DNA from 3 places in the Kitasatospora dryopteridis genome. Region 1 is predicted to be linked to each of the others. Evidence: riboswitches for the same ligand, from Rfam matches in the RefSeq annotation. Region 1 holds a riboswitch; each other region holds the start of a gene.
The links. Region 1 has a riboswitch for cobalamin ahead of ACQ614_RS30475 (HoxN/HupN/NixA family nickel/cobalt transporter). Riboswitches for the same ligand answer to the same signal wherever they lie in the genome.
Positions count from the first base shown of each region.

Region 1 (4,270 bases):
GGACCAGACGAGGAGCTGACGCCCGTGCCCGAGGGCCACATCATCCACCGCCTAGCCCGAGAGAACCACCGAGCCTTTGCCGACCGGCCCGTACGCGTGAGCAGCCCGCAGGGGCGCTTCGCCGAGGGCGCCGCCCTGCTCGACGGCCGCACCCTGGACGAGACCGAGGCCCACGGCAAGCACCTGTTCCTCGGCTTCGGGGACGACTGGCTGCACATCCACCTGGGCCTCTACGGCAACTTCGCCTTCGGCACCGGCGAGGTGCCCGCGCCGGTCGGCGAGGTCCGGCTGCGGATGGCGAACGACGAGGGATGGGCCGACCTCCGCGGCCCCAACACCTGCGAACTCCTGGGCCCCGGCGAGAAGAAGGCCGTCCACAACCGGCTCGGCCCCGACCCGCTGCGCCCCGATGCGGACCCGGAGGCCGCCTGGCGCCGGATGGCCCGCAGTTCGACGACGGTCGCCGCCCTGCTGATGGACCAGAAGGTGCTGGCCGGGGTCGGCAACGTCTACCGCGCCGAGGTGCTGTTCCGGCTGGGCATCAGCCCGCACCGGGCCGGCAAGGACGTCACCCGTGCCGAGTGGGACGCGATCTGGGCGGACCTGGTCGCCCTGATGCACGAGGGCGTCGGCGCAGGGCGGATCGACACCGTGCGGCCCGAGCACACCCCGGAGGCCATGGGCCGCCCGCCGCGGGTGGACGACCACGGCGGCGAGGTGTACGTCTACCGCCGCACCGGCATGCCCTGCCTGGTCTGCGAGACGCCGGTGCGCACCGAGTCCCTGGTGTCCCGCAACCTCTTCTGGTGCCCCGGCTGCCAGCAGCGCTGACGGGCGGGCACCCGCGCCCTGCCCTGCCGTAGCGGCAGGGCAGGGCGCGACGGGCCGTCAGCCGCGCGGCAGCACGGTGGACTGCACCTCGGGCAGCTTCCGCCAGTCGCTGGAGACGATGCTGGCGTGGGCGGCGGCGAGCTGGGAGACCCGGGCCCGGGCCTGGTCGGCGGTCGGGTCGGTGCCGCTGATGGCGGGGGCGACGTTGTGGGCGTCGGTCATCACCAGCAGGTAGTGGCGGCTGTCGTACCAGGCGGTGTCGATGCCGCCGACGTACGCCGAGGCGTCGCCGTCGAACACCACGAACCAGGGCCGGATGTTCGTCTCGCCGTACTTGCCGCGCGGGTCGCCCGAGGCGGCGCCGTGCACCACCGGGAAGACCTGGGCCTGGCCGATCTTCCCGGCCGCGGCCAGGTCGCGCAGGTGGCGGGCGTACTCGACGTCGGTGTGCAGGGTGTCGAAGGGGTTGCCCTCCTCGAAGGTGCCGGGGATGACGTCCACCAGCACCCGGCCGGCCAGTGCGGCGCGGGTCGGCCAGTTGCCGGCCCGGGCGGCCTCGTCGAGGGTGGCGTACGAGCCGCCGCCGGGCCTGGCGAGCAGGTCGGCGGGGCGGAAGGCGGTGCTGCCCAGGTGGGCGGCTATCAGGCTGTCGAGCTGCACCGGGCCCATGCCGCGGTTGGCGGCGAAGCCGCCCTTGAGTTCGAGCTTGACCACCAGCGGGCCGCTGCCGGGGTGGGCGCCGAGCCAGACCCGGATGTCGTCGAGGCAGTGCTCGAGGTTCTTGTTGGTGCCGCCGCTGTAGAGCTGGGCGGGGTTGCTCGCGGCGGTGCAGTTGTTGGCGTTGCCGAGCGGGTTGGAGTGGCTGACCTTCCACTCCTTGGTGACGGTGTCCGTCCAGACGTCCAGCTCGATCATTCCGGTGCCGGTGTCCAGGCTCTGCGCGAGGAACGGGAACGCGGCCGGGTCGTAGGTGTTGTGGAGGCCGACGGTGGTGGCCGAGCCGAAGGGCAGGCCGCCGCCGGCGGCGGCGCCGGACTGGTGCGCGGGGATCAGGGCGGCGGCTGCGGCCAGCAGTCCCACGGCGAACGTACGGCGAAGCTTCACGGTGTCTCCTCGTCAGGAGCCTGGGAACGGCGGCCCGGACGGGCCGCCTCCGGAAGCATGGGCCACCGGAGCTGCTTCAAGGTGACATGACAAGAAAACTTGGCCGAAGCCGATCCCCCGTCATACTGCGTGCGGCGCAGCCGATCTCACTCCGGACGGCCCCCGGCCGGGCGGCTCCGACCCGGGCGGCCCTCACTCCGGACGGCCGAGCACGCCGTGCTCCAGCACCTCCGCGACCGCCGGGTCGGTGAGCCGGTACCGCACCACGCGGCCGTCCCGCTCGCCCGCGACCACGCCCGCGGCGCGCAGCAGCCGCAGCGCCTGGGAGACCGCCGGGTCGCGCATGCCGGCCGCGACGGCGAGGTCGGTCACGGCGAGCGGCCCCGTGGTGTGCAGGGCGAGCAGCAGCGACAGCCGTCCGGGGTCGGCGAGCAGGGCGAAGCGGTCGGCCCAGGTACGGACACGGGCGGTGTCGCCGATCGCCGCGATGGCCTCGCAGACCCGGTGCCCGTCGATGGTGCGGTGGTCGGTGCGGTCGGCGGGGACGAGGTGCATGGCGGCATTCTTGCAGGCCGTCCGACCGTGATCTCAGACACCTGCGCAGGTCTGCAGGCTTGCAGCTGTCGGTCCGTCACCCCTACGGTGGAGCAGCCGTGGTGTTCGGGAAGACCGGTGGAGGACCCTCGCGGGTCCGAGTCCGGAGCGGCCCTCGCCACTGTGAACGGGGAGTCAATCCGTACCCCTTTGCGGGTCACTGGGCGCAGCAGCGCGCCTGGGAAGGCCGGGTACGGGCACCGTCGGAACCTCCCCGTGAGCCAGGAGACCGGCCACGGCATCTCACGACGTCATTCCACGAGGTGCTGGAGCGTGATCCGCAGATGACCCTGCCCGCAACCGGTACGGCCGCGCCGCCGACCGCCCCCGGACCGCCGGCCTTCCGCTGGCGGCGGGAGGACACCCTGCGCACCGCCGGCCTGATGGCGGTCATCCTCGCGATGCACGTCGCGGCCTTCGGCACGCTCTTCCTGCTGGTCGTGCCGGAGAAGTACGAGGTGGGCACCCAGGTCTTCGGCGCGGGCCTCGGCATCACCGCCTACACCCTCGGCATGCGGCACGCCTTCGACGCCGACCACATCGCGGTGATCGACAACACCACCCGCAAGCTGATGGCCGACGGCCGGCGCCCGGTCTCGGTGGGCTTCTGGTTCGCCCTCGGGCACTCCTCGATGGTGGTGCTGATGGCCGCCCTGGTGGCGGGCGGCGCGCAGCTGGCCGGGGTGCTGATGGACGACGGGTCGGCGACGCACCAGGTGCTCGGCACGATCGGCACCACCGCCTCCGGCGCCTTCCTCTATCTGATCGCCGCGCTGAACCTGGTCGCGCTGCTCGGCATCCTCCGGGTGTTCCGGGCGATGCGCGCCGGCTCGTACGACGAGGCGGAGCTGGAGCGGCAGCTGGACTCCCGCGGCCTGATGAACCGCATCCTCGGCCGGGCCACCCGCTCGATCTCCCGGCCCGGCCAGATGTTCCCGGTCGGCATGGTGCTGGGCCTCGGCTTCGACACCGCCACCGAGGTGACCCTGATGGTGATGGCGGGCTCGGGTGCTGCGGCGGGCCTGCCCTGGTACGCGATCGTCTGCCTGCCGCTGCTGTTCGCCGCGGGCATGAGCCTGTTCGACACGCTGGACGGCACGTTCATGAACTTCGCCTACCAGTGGGCGTTCTCCAACCCGGTGCGGAAGGTCTTCTACAACCTGGCCATCACCGGGCTGTCGATCGCGGTGGCGTTCGTCATCGGCACGATCGAGCTGGTGGCGGTACTGCACGACAAGCTCGGCCTGGCCGACCCGGTGACGGGGTGGGTCGCCGGGCTGAGCCTGGACAACGTGGGCTTCGTCATCGTCGGCCTGTTCGTGGTGGTCTGGGCGGTGGCGATCGGCTACTGGCGGATCGCCGGGGTGGAGAAGCGGTGGGCGCCGGAGCGGCAGGCCTGAGCGGCGCGGGCCGCCGGCCCGGTGCGCGGGCGGACGGTGCGTCAGCCCGCCGCCAGCAGCAGCGTGCCGGCCACCGCGAGGCCGGCGCCGACCACCTGCACCCGCTGCAGCCGCTCCTTGAGCAGCCCGCGGGCCATCAGCGCCGTGACCACCGGGTAGAGCGAGGCCAGCACGGCGGCCACCGCCACGGGCCCGCTGTTGGAGGCGACGGCGAAGGTCGCATTGGCGGCCACGTCGGCCACGCCCACGGCGGTCAGTACGGGCAGGTGCCGCAGGACGGCCCCGGGCCCGGCCGGCCAGCGCCCGCGGCCCCGGGCCAGCAGCAGGGCGCCGCCCACCGC
Region 1 is NZ_CP192749.1:6,744,354-6,748,623, forward strand. It holds gene ACQ614_RS30460 (Fpg/Nei family DNA glycosylase) at 25-831, shown strand; gene ACQ614_RS30465 (phosphatidylinositol-specific phospholipase C domain-containing protein) at 889-1,935, opposite strand; gene ACQ614_RS30470 (ArsR/SmtB family transcription factor) at 2,128-2,490, opposite strand; cobalamin riboswitch at 2,573-2,781, shown strand; gene ACQ614_RS30475 (HoxN/HupN/NixA family nickel/cobalt transporter) at 2,814-3,929, shown strand; gene ACQ614_RS30480 (EamA family transporter) at 3,971-4,270, opposite strand, start outside.

Region 2 (4,270 bases), 1.8 Mb from region 1:
CCTTGAGCTCGCGCACCAGGTACGGGTTGACCTGGAGGAACTCGCCGGAGAGCGTCTCGCGCTTGAACAGGTTGGACACCTGCGGCTCGATGCACTCGTAGACGCCGGCGATCGAGGCGATGGTGGCGGTCGGCGCGATGGCCAGCAGCAGCGAGTTGCGCAGGCCGGTCTCGGCGATCCGGGCGCGCAGCGCGTCCCAGCGCTCCGTCCACTGCGGGGCGGCGGCGTTGAAGTGGTCGATGTGCAGTTCGCCGCGGGCGGCGCGGGTCTCGCCGTACGCCTCGTGGCGGCCGAACTGCTCGGCGAGGTCCGCGGAGCGCTCGTAGGCGGTGAGCATGATGCGCTCGGAGATCAGGGTGGAGAGCGTCTTCGCCTCGGCGGAGTCGAAGTCGATCCGCAGCTGGAAGAAGACGTCCTGCAGGCCCATCACGCCGAGGCCGACCGGCCGCCAGCGGGAGTTGGACGTGCCCGCCTCGGTGGTCGGGTAGAAGTTGATGTCGATGACCCGGTCGAGGAAGGTCACCGCGGTGCGGACGGTGGCGTCCAGGCGCTCCCAGTCCATGGCGTTCACGAGGTCGGCGGCGGTGGCGCCGGCGGCGACGTGGGCGCCCAGGTTGACCGAGCCGAGGTTGCAGACGGCCGTCTCGGAGTCGTCGGTGACCTCCAGGATCTCCGTGCACAGGTTGGACGAGTGCACGGTGCGGCCGGGCAGCGCGGTCTGGTTGGCGGCCCGGTTGGAGGCGTCCTTGAAGGTCATCCAGCCGTTGCCGGTCTGCGCCAGGGTGCGCATCATCCGGGCGTAGAGGGTCTGCGCCGGGATGGTGCGGACGGCCTTGCCGGCCTGCTCGGCCTTGCGGTACGCCTCGTCGAAGTCGGTGCCCCACAGGTCGACCAGCTCGGGGACGTCGGCGGGGGAGAACAGCGACCAGTCCTCGTTGGCGTTGACCCGGCGCATGAACTCGTCCGGGATCCAGTGCGCCAGGTTGAGGTTGTGGGTGCGCCGGGCCTCCTCGCCGGTGTTGTCGCGGAGCTCCAGGAACTCCTCGATGTCGGCGTGCCAGGTCTCCAGGTACACGCAGGCGGCGCCCTTGCGGCGGCCGCCCTGGTTGACCGCGGCGACCGAGGAGTCCAGGGTGCGCAGGAACGGCACGATGCCGTTGGACTGGCCGTTGGTGCCGCGGATCAGGCTGCCGCGGGAGCGGATGCGCGAGTAGGACAGGCCGATGCCGCCGGCGTGCTTGGACAGCCGGGCGATCTGCGCGTAGCGGCTGTAGATCGAGTCCAGGTTGTCCAGCGGCGAGTCCAGCAGGTAGCAGGAGGACATCTGCGGGTGCTTGGTACCGGAGTTGAACAGCGTCGGAGAGGACGTCAGGTACTCCAGACGGCTCATCAGCCGGTACAGCTCCGCCACCTCGGCCACCGACTGCTCGCTGTCGCCGACCGCGAGGCCCGCGGCGACGCGCAGCAGGAAGTACTGCGGGGTCTCGACCACCTTGCGGGTGATCGGGTGGCGCAGCAGGTAGCGGGACTGCACGGTGCGCAGGCCGAAGTACTCGAAGCGGTCGTCGCCCTGCAGGTCGACCAGGGCGTCGAAGGCGTCCGCGTGCTTGGCCACGAAGGCCGCGGTGGTGTCGCCGATCAGGCCCTCGGCGTGGCCGACGGCGATCGAGGCGGCGAAGGTGACCGCGCCCTGGGAGACCGCCTCGTCGCGGATCTCCAGCGCCAGCAGGCGGGCCGCGAGCTTCGAGTACTGCGGGTCCTCGGCGATCATCGACGCGGCGGCCTCCACGGCCAGCCCGCGCAGCTCCGCGAAGTCGGAGCCGGCGTGGCGGCCGCGCAGTGCGGCGGCGGCGACGTGGCCGGGGTCCACCTGGGGGAGGTCGGTGCTGCGGTCGGTGAGCAGCCGGAGCAGCGCAGCACCGGGGTCGGTCTGGGCGGACTCGGCGATTCCCTGGGAGGGCAGGGTGACTGAGGCAGCGACGGTCAAGGCGCACTCTCTCCTGTGGCGGCAGCGGACGCTTCGGGTACCCCGCGGGCCGGGGGCCGGGGGTGCGTCAGGGCGTGCGCGCGGCAGGGCAGAACGGCACGCCCGATCCGAGTCGAGGCGTGCGTCGCCACCCGGCCAACCCGCGAGGCCCGGACGTACAGCTGTGCTTCATGGCATCTGCGGGGAAGCCGGTGGCACACCGTCGGCAGGCCCTCGGACTGTGCGGGCCCGGACGTTCACGGGCCTGCTCACCGTTGCGGGGCAGTCCCGGACTTGCACCGGGTTCCCCTGCGTCGACAGCGAGAGTGAGCATACATGTAGTGGTGTCTCCGTGATGTACCCCCATATCTTGTGCACGCAGCGTGTCGCGTCCGTGGCTGGACACACTCCGGTGAGCGCAGTGCGCACATCCGACCCGCCCCTGACCCACCCGTTGTGCTCACGGAACGGTCACCACCCGAGACTGCGCCGCACCCCATGGCCTACGATCTCTGGCCATGAGTGACGGTACGGGGGCCACGCCCGGTTGGACGGGTCAGCCCGGGTCCCAGGAGGGACCGGCGAATCCCGCGGAGCAGGGGGCACAGGGTGCCCAGTCCTTCCCGCCGCAGGCAGGCTTCGGCACGCCGCCCGGCTTCCCCGCGCAGGCGTCGCACCAGCAGTGGCCGCTGCCTCAGCAGGCGCAGACCGCCATCCCGGACTGGGAGGCGCTGGCCCAGCAGCACGAGGCCTCGTCGCGCCGCAAGAAGCTGATCTGGACGGGCGGCATCGTGCTCACAGCCTGCGTCCTCGGCGGCGCGGTCGGTCTGGCCGTCATGAAGGGTGTGCACGGCGGCACTCCGGAGGCCGGCGCATCGTCCAGCGCCTCGGCCTCGGCGCACCCGTCCGGCTCGGCCCCCGCCAACTCGCCGACCGTGCCCGGCCAGCCCGACCTGCTGGCCGACAAGTCCGGTCAGGCGAACCTCGCCATCGGCCCGGACGCGCAGCTGGCCGAGGTGGAGGGCGGTTATGCGCTGCGCATGCGGAGCAACAACAACTCCTACGCCCAGTCGGCGAACCAGCTGGTCGACGTCGGCAAGAGCTTCTCGATCGCGGCATGGGTCTACAACGAGGCGCCCGGCGGATCGCGCACGGCGATCAGCCAGGGCGACGGCATCTCGTACTCCTTCGACCTGTCCCGCGACGACGCCAGCGGCAAGAAGGCGTGGGCGTTCCGGGTGCAGACCGCGGACGGCGGCGCCGACGGCACGGTCGTCCAGGCGGTGGCTCCCGAGAGCCTGGAGACGGTGACGCAGTGGGTCCTGCTCACCGCGGTCTACGACGCCGGCCAGCGCACCATCACGCTGTACGTGAACGGCGCGCAGGCGGCCACGGCCAAGCTCAACGGCCCCATCTGGGCCGGGCCCGGGCCGCTGCAGTTCGGTCGCAGCCGGCACCACGGGATCTGGGGCGACAACTGGGCCGGCGTGATCGGGCGGATCCTGGTCTGGAAGGAGCCGCTGAACCCCCAGCAGGTCGCCAGCCTCAAGACCGGCGGCACGGGCCTCAGCGCCAAGCCGGTCAACTCCTGGCTCGTCGGCGGCTGATCCGCTGCCGGGGGAGGCCACGGCCCGGCCGTGGCCTCCCTCACGCCTGCCGCGGTGTCACCGGCGTTCGGGGTGTGAAAAGATGGCGGCCGAGCGAACGGGGATGGCGGCATCAGGCCGAGTGGGGGCGCATCGGTTTCGGAAGTGCCCGCGCGCGGCCGACCGGAACCCCCGGCGAGTTCAGGCGAGCAGGAGACGGCCGGCAGACGGCCGTCGTCCGCGGAGCGGCCCGCAGCCTGACCGACCGTCGGGCCGTCCCGACCTGTCGTCGGATGCCCGGCCCCGGAACGGCTGCTCACCAGGGGGCGGGGCGAGCAGTTGCTTTTTTCGGGGGGAATAGAGCCGTGAACACTCTGTCCATCGTGATTCCCGCGCTCAACGAGGCGTCAAACCTTCCCGCGGTGATGGGCACGGTGCCGGTCGCAGAACTCGCGGCAGCCGGTTGGGACACCGAGGTGGTCGTCGTCGACAACGCCTCGACGGACGACACCGCGGCCGTCGCCCGGTCGCTGGGCGCCCGGGTCGTCTCGCAGCCGGAACGGGGTTACGGGAACGCCTATCTCGCGGGCTTCGACGAGGCCACCGGCGATGTGATCGCCACCGGTGACGCGGACTGCACCTATCCGTTCGACGCCCTGCCCGACCTGTTGCACACTCTGGTCGAGCACGACGTGGAGTTCATGACGACCGATCGGCT
Region 2 is NZ_CP192749.1:4,956,766-4,961,035, forward strand. It holds gene ACQ614_RS22585 (ribonucleoside-diphosphate reductase subunit alpha) at 1-1,963, opposite strand, end outside; adenosylcobalamin-variant (AdoCbl-variant) riboswitch at 2,187-2,287, opposite strand; gene ACQ614_RS22590 (LamG domain-containing protein) at 2,485-3,573, shown strand; gene ACQ614_RS22595 (glycosyltransferase family 2 protein) at 3,918-4,270, shown strand, end outside.
Region 2: it holds a riboswitch for cobalamin, as region 1 does, so the genes downstream of both, ACQ614_RS22585 (ribonucleoside-diphosphate reductase subunit alpha) here and ACQ614_RS30475 (HoxN/HupN/NixA family nickel/cobalt transporter) in region 1, are expected to answer to the same signal.

Region 3 (4,270 bases), 1.0 Mb from region 1:
TCCACCGGGCTGTGCAGCAGCAGCGCGGGCACCTGGAGGTCGGTGCCGGCCGCGAGCCTTGCGAACCCGGCCAGGTCGACCCCGGAGCGGCCCTCGGCGGCCAGCGCACCGAGCTCGGCGAGCGGGGCGGGCACGCCGGCCCGGGCGGCCTCCCTGCGGACGGTGGCGGGCCAGTCCAGCACCGGCGAGTCGAGCACCAGGCCGGCCAGCGAGTCGCGCCAGGCCGAGCGGGCCGCCGTGTGCAGGGCCATCGTGGCGCCGAGCGACCAGCCGTACAGCACGATCCGGCCGGCGCCGTGGGCGTGGGCGAAGCGGACGGCGGACTCCACGTCCCGCCACTCGGTCTCGCCGAAGTGCCCGAGCCCGTCCGGGGAGGGCGGGGCGCCCTCGTCCCCGCGGTGGGTGACCACCAGTACCGGCATGCGCAGCGCGTGCAGCACCGGCAGGACGGGCAGTGCCTGCTGCCGGTCGGTGCCGGGGCCGTGCACCAGGATCGCCCACACTCCGCGGATGCCCGGCAGGTACCAGGCGGGCATCGGGCCGAGCTCGCCGTCGACGACGGTCTCGGTGAAGTCCAGGCCGAGCGCGGAGGCCGGGTCGCCGATCTCGGTACGGGCGGTCACCCGGACCTCCGTCCCGGTGCGCAGCGTGCCGGCGCCGGTGGCGAGCAGCCGCCGGGTGACGCTCTGCGGGCCCGTGGCGAGCACGTCGCCGATCACGGCGTGGCCGCCGTCGGTCCACTCCAGGGCGTAGCGGCCGGGGCGCTCGGTCTCGACGCTGCGGGTGAGGGTGACCCGGTCGGCGGCCAGGTCCTGGACCCGGATGCCGGGGCGGGCGCCGCCGCGGCCCGACAGTCCCATCCCCGCGAAACCGGGGCGGACGGCCCGCTCGGACACCCGGCGGCCGATCAGCAGCACGGCGGCCCCCGTCCCGACGGCGGCGGCCGCGACGATCGCGGCGGTTCCCCAACGCATGGCGCTCCCCGGTGGGCGGCTGGACATGGCGCTCCCAGTCCACGCCCGGCCCCGGACCGCGGCCACCCGAACGGGTCCGTCCGGGCGGCGGTGCAGAGGTCGATCCGGGGGCCCGCGCGCCCCTGTTCGGCCGCCCGTCTGCCTTCAGGCTCTCCTAGGGCTTGTCTGACAATTCGCGTCGCATTGGCACGCGGCGTCGGGCGCCCGGCTGGGCGTGCCGCCGTATCGGCCTCGTACTGGACGTACTCGGGCGATGCGGCGGCACGTCCAGGCGGGATGATCCGGCGTCGTGTGCGCGGCGGGAATTGTCAGACAAGCCCTAGACCGGGACGTCCGTCCCCGGCCGGGACAGCAGTTCCCAGAAGCGGTCGGCGAGCGGGCGGGCCGGGGGGCGGGCGGCGTCCGGGACGGCGGAGCCCCAGTGGGCGGGGACGAGGTACTCGTCCTGGAGGTCCGCGAGGACCCCGCCGAGCACCGGGTCCGGGACGGGCACGAGCCTGGCCACCGCCCTCAGCCGGGCCTGCCAGCGGCCGTCGACGACCTGTCGCAGCAGGAGCTCCAGCTCGTCCTGACGGCCGGTCACGTGCACCAGCGCCCGCAGGGTCAGCCCGAGCGCGTGCGCCAGTGCCAGGCTCTGCTCCTCGTCGGCGTCCCAGTGGCCGGTGTCCTCGGCCCTGGCGTACGTCTGCACGCTGACCCCGATCCGGCGGGCGGCCTGCTCCCTGGTCAGCTCGCGGGACAGCCGGAAGTCGCGGAGGGTCGCCGGGCGGACGCCCATCAGCTGCGCGGGCGGGCACCACAGCGCCCTCGACAGGGCGACGAACTCCTCCTCCGAGGGCCGCAGCTCACCGGCCTCCCAGGCCGCCACATGGGCGGGCAGCAGCCGGACGCCGTGTGCGGCCATGGCCTCGGCGACCTGTTCCGGGGTCAGGCCGAGCCCGGCGCGGTGCGCCCGCGCGGCCTGCGGGGAGAACGGCACCGGCGGCGGGGAGGACGGTCTGCGTCGCATGCGACAAGAACGTACGGGCGGCCGCGCGCACCGACCCACTCGCCGAACGCACGAAGCGGGGCGCGCCGCCCGGGCCCGGGGCTGGAGGATCGTACGGGGCTCGGGGCGGCCGGAACGGCGACGGTGTGTGACCAACCCCTCCACAGGCTTTGTTGACTCCCGGTCGGAACGCGTGATGGGATCTCGGGGCCATACGGAGGCATGCAGAGGAAGCCGGTGCGAGTCCGGCGCGGTCCCGCCACTGTCACCGGGGAGCACGCTCGACCTGCATGGTCACGGCGGTCCGCGACAGGGCCGCTGGAAGGCCCGAGCGCGTGTCCGACCCGGAAGCCAGGAGACTCTCGCCGCCGGTTCGTCGATCCAGGGCGCGGACCCTGAGTGAGGACACGCCCGCCATGCAGGCTGCCCAGCGGTCACCGCTGCGCCCCGACCGGGGAGCCGGGCCGTGGCCCGTGTGAACCCCTCCCCCTACCTGCTGGGCGCCGTCGCCGGCTACCTCGCCGACACCGCGCTGGCCGACCCCCGCCGCGGCCACCCGGTCGCCCTGTTCGGCACCGCGGCCGGCCGCCTGGAGCGCCGGCTCTGGCGCGACCACCGGGGCACCGGAGCCGCCTTCACCGCCCTGAGCGTGGGCACCGTCGCGGCCGGCGCCGTCCTCGCCGACCGCGCCCTGCGGCGGCGTCCCTGGGCACGGTCGGCCCTCGCCGCGGCCTCCGCCTGGACGGTGCTCGGCGGTACCTCCCTCACCCGCGAGGCCCGGACGATCGGCCGCTTCCTGGAGGCCGGCGACCTGGCCGCCGCCCGGGAGCGTCTGCCGCACCTGTGCGGCCGCGACCCCAGCGCCCTGGACGGGCAGCAGATCGCCCGCGCCGTCGTCGAGTCCGTCGCCGAGAACACCGCCGACGCCGTGGTCAACGCCCTCACCTGGGGCGCGCTGGCCGGCACCCCCGGGCTGCTGGCCTTCCGGGCCGTCAACACCCTGGACGCGATGGTCGGCCACCGCTCGCCGCGCCACCTGCGCTTCGGCTGGGCCTCCGCCCGGCTCGACGACGTGGCCGGCTGGCCCGGTGCCCGGCTGACCGCACTGCTGACGGTCGCCGCCGCGGAGCACCCGCGGGCCGCCTGGAAGGTCTGGCGGCGCGACGGGTCGTCACACCCCAGCCCCAACGCCGGACAGGCGGAGTCGGCCTTCGCGGGCGGGCTCGGCGTGCGGCTCGGCGGCACCCTGCGGTACGGCGACGGGGTTCCCCCGGAGACGGGGGTCCCCCCGGCCGAAGGCTGGGGGAGGGTGGAGCACCGGCCCGTCCTCGGCGCCGAACTCCGGCCGGTGGACGTCCCGGACATCGAGCGCGCCTGCCGGCTCTCCCGCCGCGTGGGAATGCTGGCGCTGGCGGTGACGACGGCCGCCCACGCCCTCGGACGCACCTCACTCGGCCGGGCCGCCCCGGGGCGCACCGGTCTGATCGGAGTACGCGCCCCTGGGTGGCCCATTCCCGTCCCCGGGTTTGCACGCATGCGAAGGAGTGTCACGTGACGAAGGCTCTGCTGGTGGCGGGGACGACCTCGGATGCGGGGAAGAGCGTGGTCACGGCGGGGATCTGCCGGTGGCTGGCCCGGCAGGGGGTGCGGGTGGCGCCGTTCAAGGCGCAGAACATGTCGCTGAACTCCTTCGTCACCGCTGACGGCGCCGAGATCGGCCGCGCCCAGGCGATGCAGGCCCAGGCCGCCCGGGTGGAGCCCGAGGCGGCGATGAACCCGGTGCTGCTGAAGCCGGGGGCGGACGGCCGCAGCCAGGTGGTGCTGCTCGGCAGACCGGTGGCCGAGGTCGGGGCGCTGGACTACCGCGAGCGCAAGCCCGTCCTGCTGGAGCGGGCGCTGGAGTGCCTGGCGGACCTGCGCAGCCGGTACGAGGTGGTGGTCTGCGAGGGCGCCGGCTCCCCCGCCGAGATCAACCTGCGGGACCGGGACATCGCCAACATGGGCCTGGCCACGGCCGCGAACCTGCCGGTGGTGGTGGTCGGCGACATCGACCGCGGCGGGGTGTTCGCGGCGATGTACGGCACGCTGGCGCTGCTGTCCGCGCAGGACCAGTCGCTGGTGGCGGGCTGGTTCGTCAACAAGTTCCGCGGGGACGCGCGGCTGCTGGCGCCGGGGCTGGAGATGCTGCGGGAGCTGACGGGCCGTCCGGTGCTGGGCACGCTGCCGATGCTGCCCGGCCTGTGGCTGGACGCCGAGGACTCGCTGGACCTCTCCACCGCCGTGGAGAACCGTCCGACCGCGGCCCCGC
Region 3 is NZ_CP192749.1:5,707,548-5,711,817, reverse strand. It holds gene ACQ614_RS25740 (alpha/beta hydrolase family protein) at 1-974, opposite strand, end outside; gene ACQ614_RS25735 (helix-turn-helix domain-containing protein) at 1,294-1,983, opposite strand; cobalamin riboswitch at 2,191-2,323, shown strand; gene ACQ614_RS25730 (cobalamin biosynthesis protein) at 2,429-3,517, shown strand; gene ACQ614_RS25725 (cobyric acid synthase) at 3,514-4,270, shown strand, end outside.
Region 3: it holds a riboswitch for cobalamin, as region 1 does, so the genes downstream of both, ACQ614_RS25730 (cobalamin biosynthesis protein) here and ACQ614_RS30475 (HoxN/HupN/NixA family nickel/cobalt transporter) in region 1, are expected to answer to the same signal.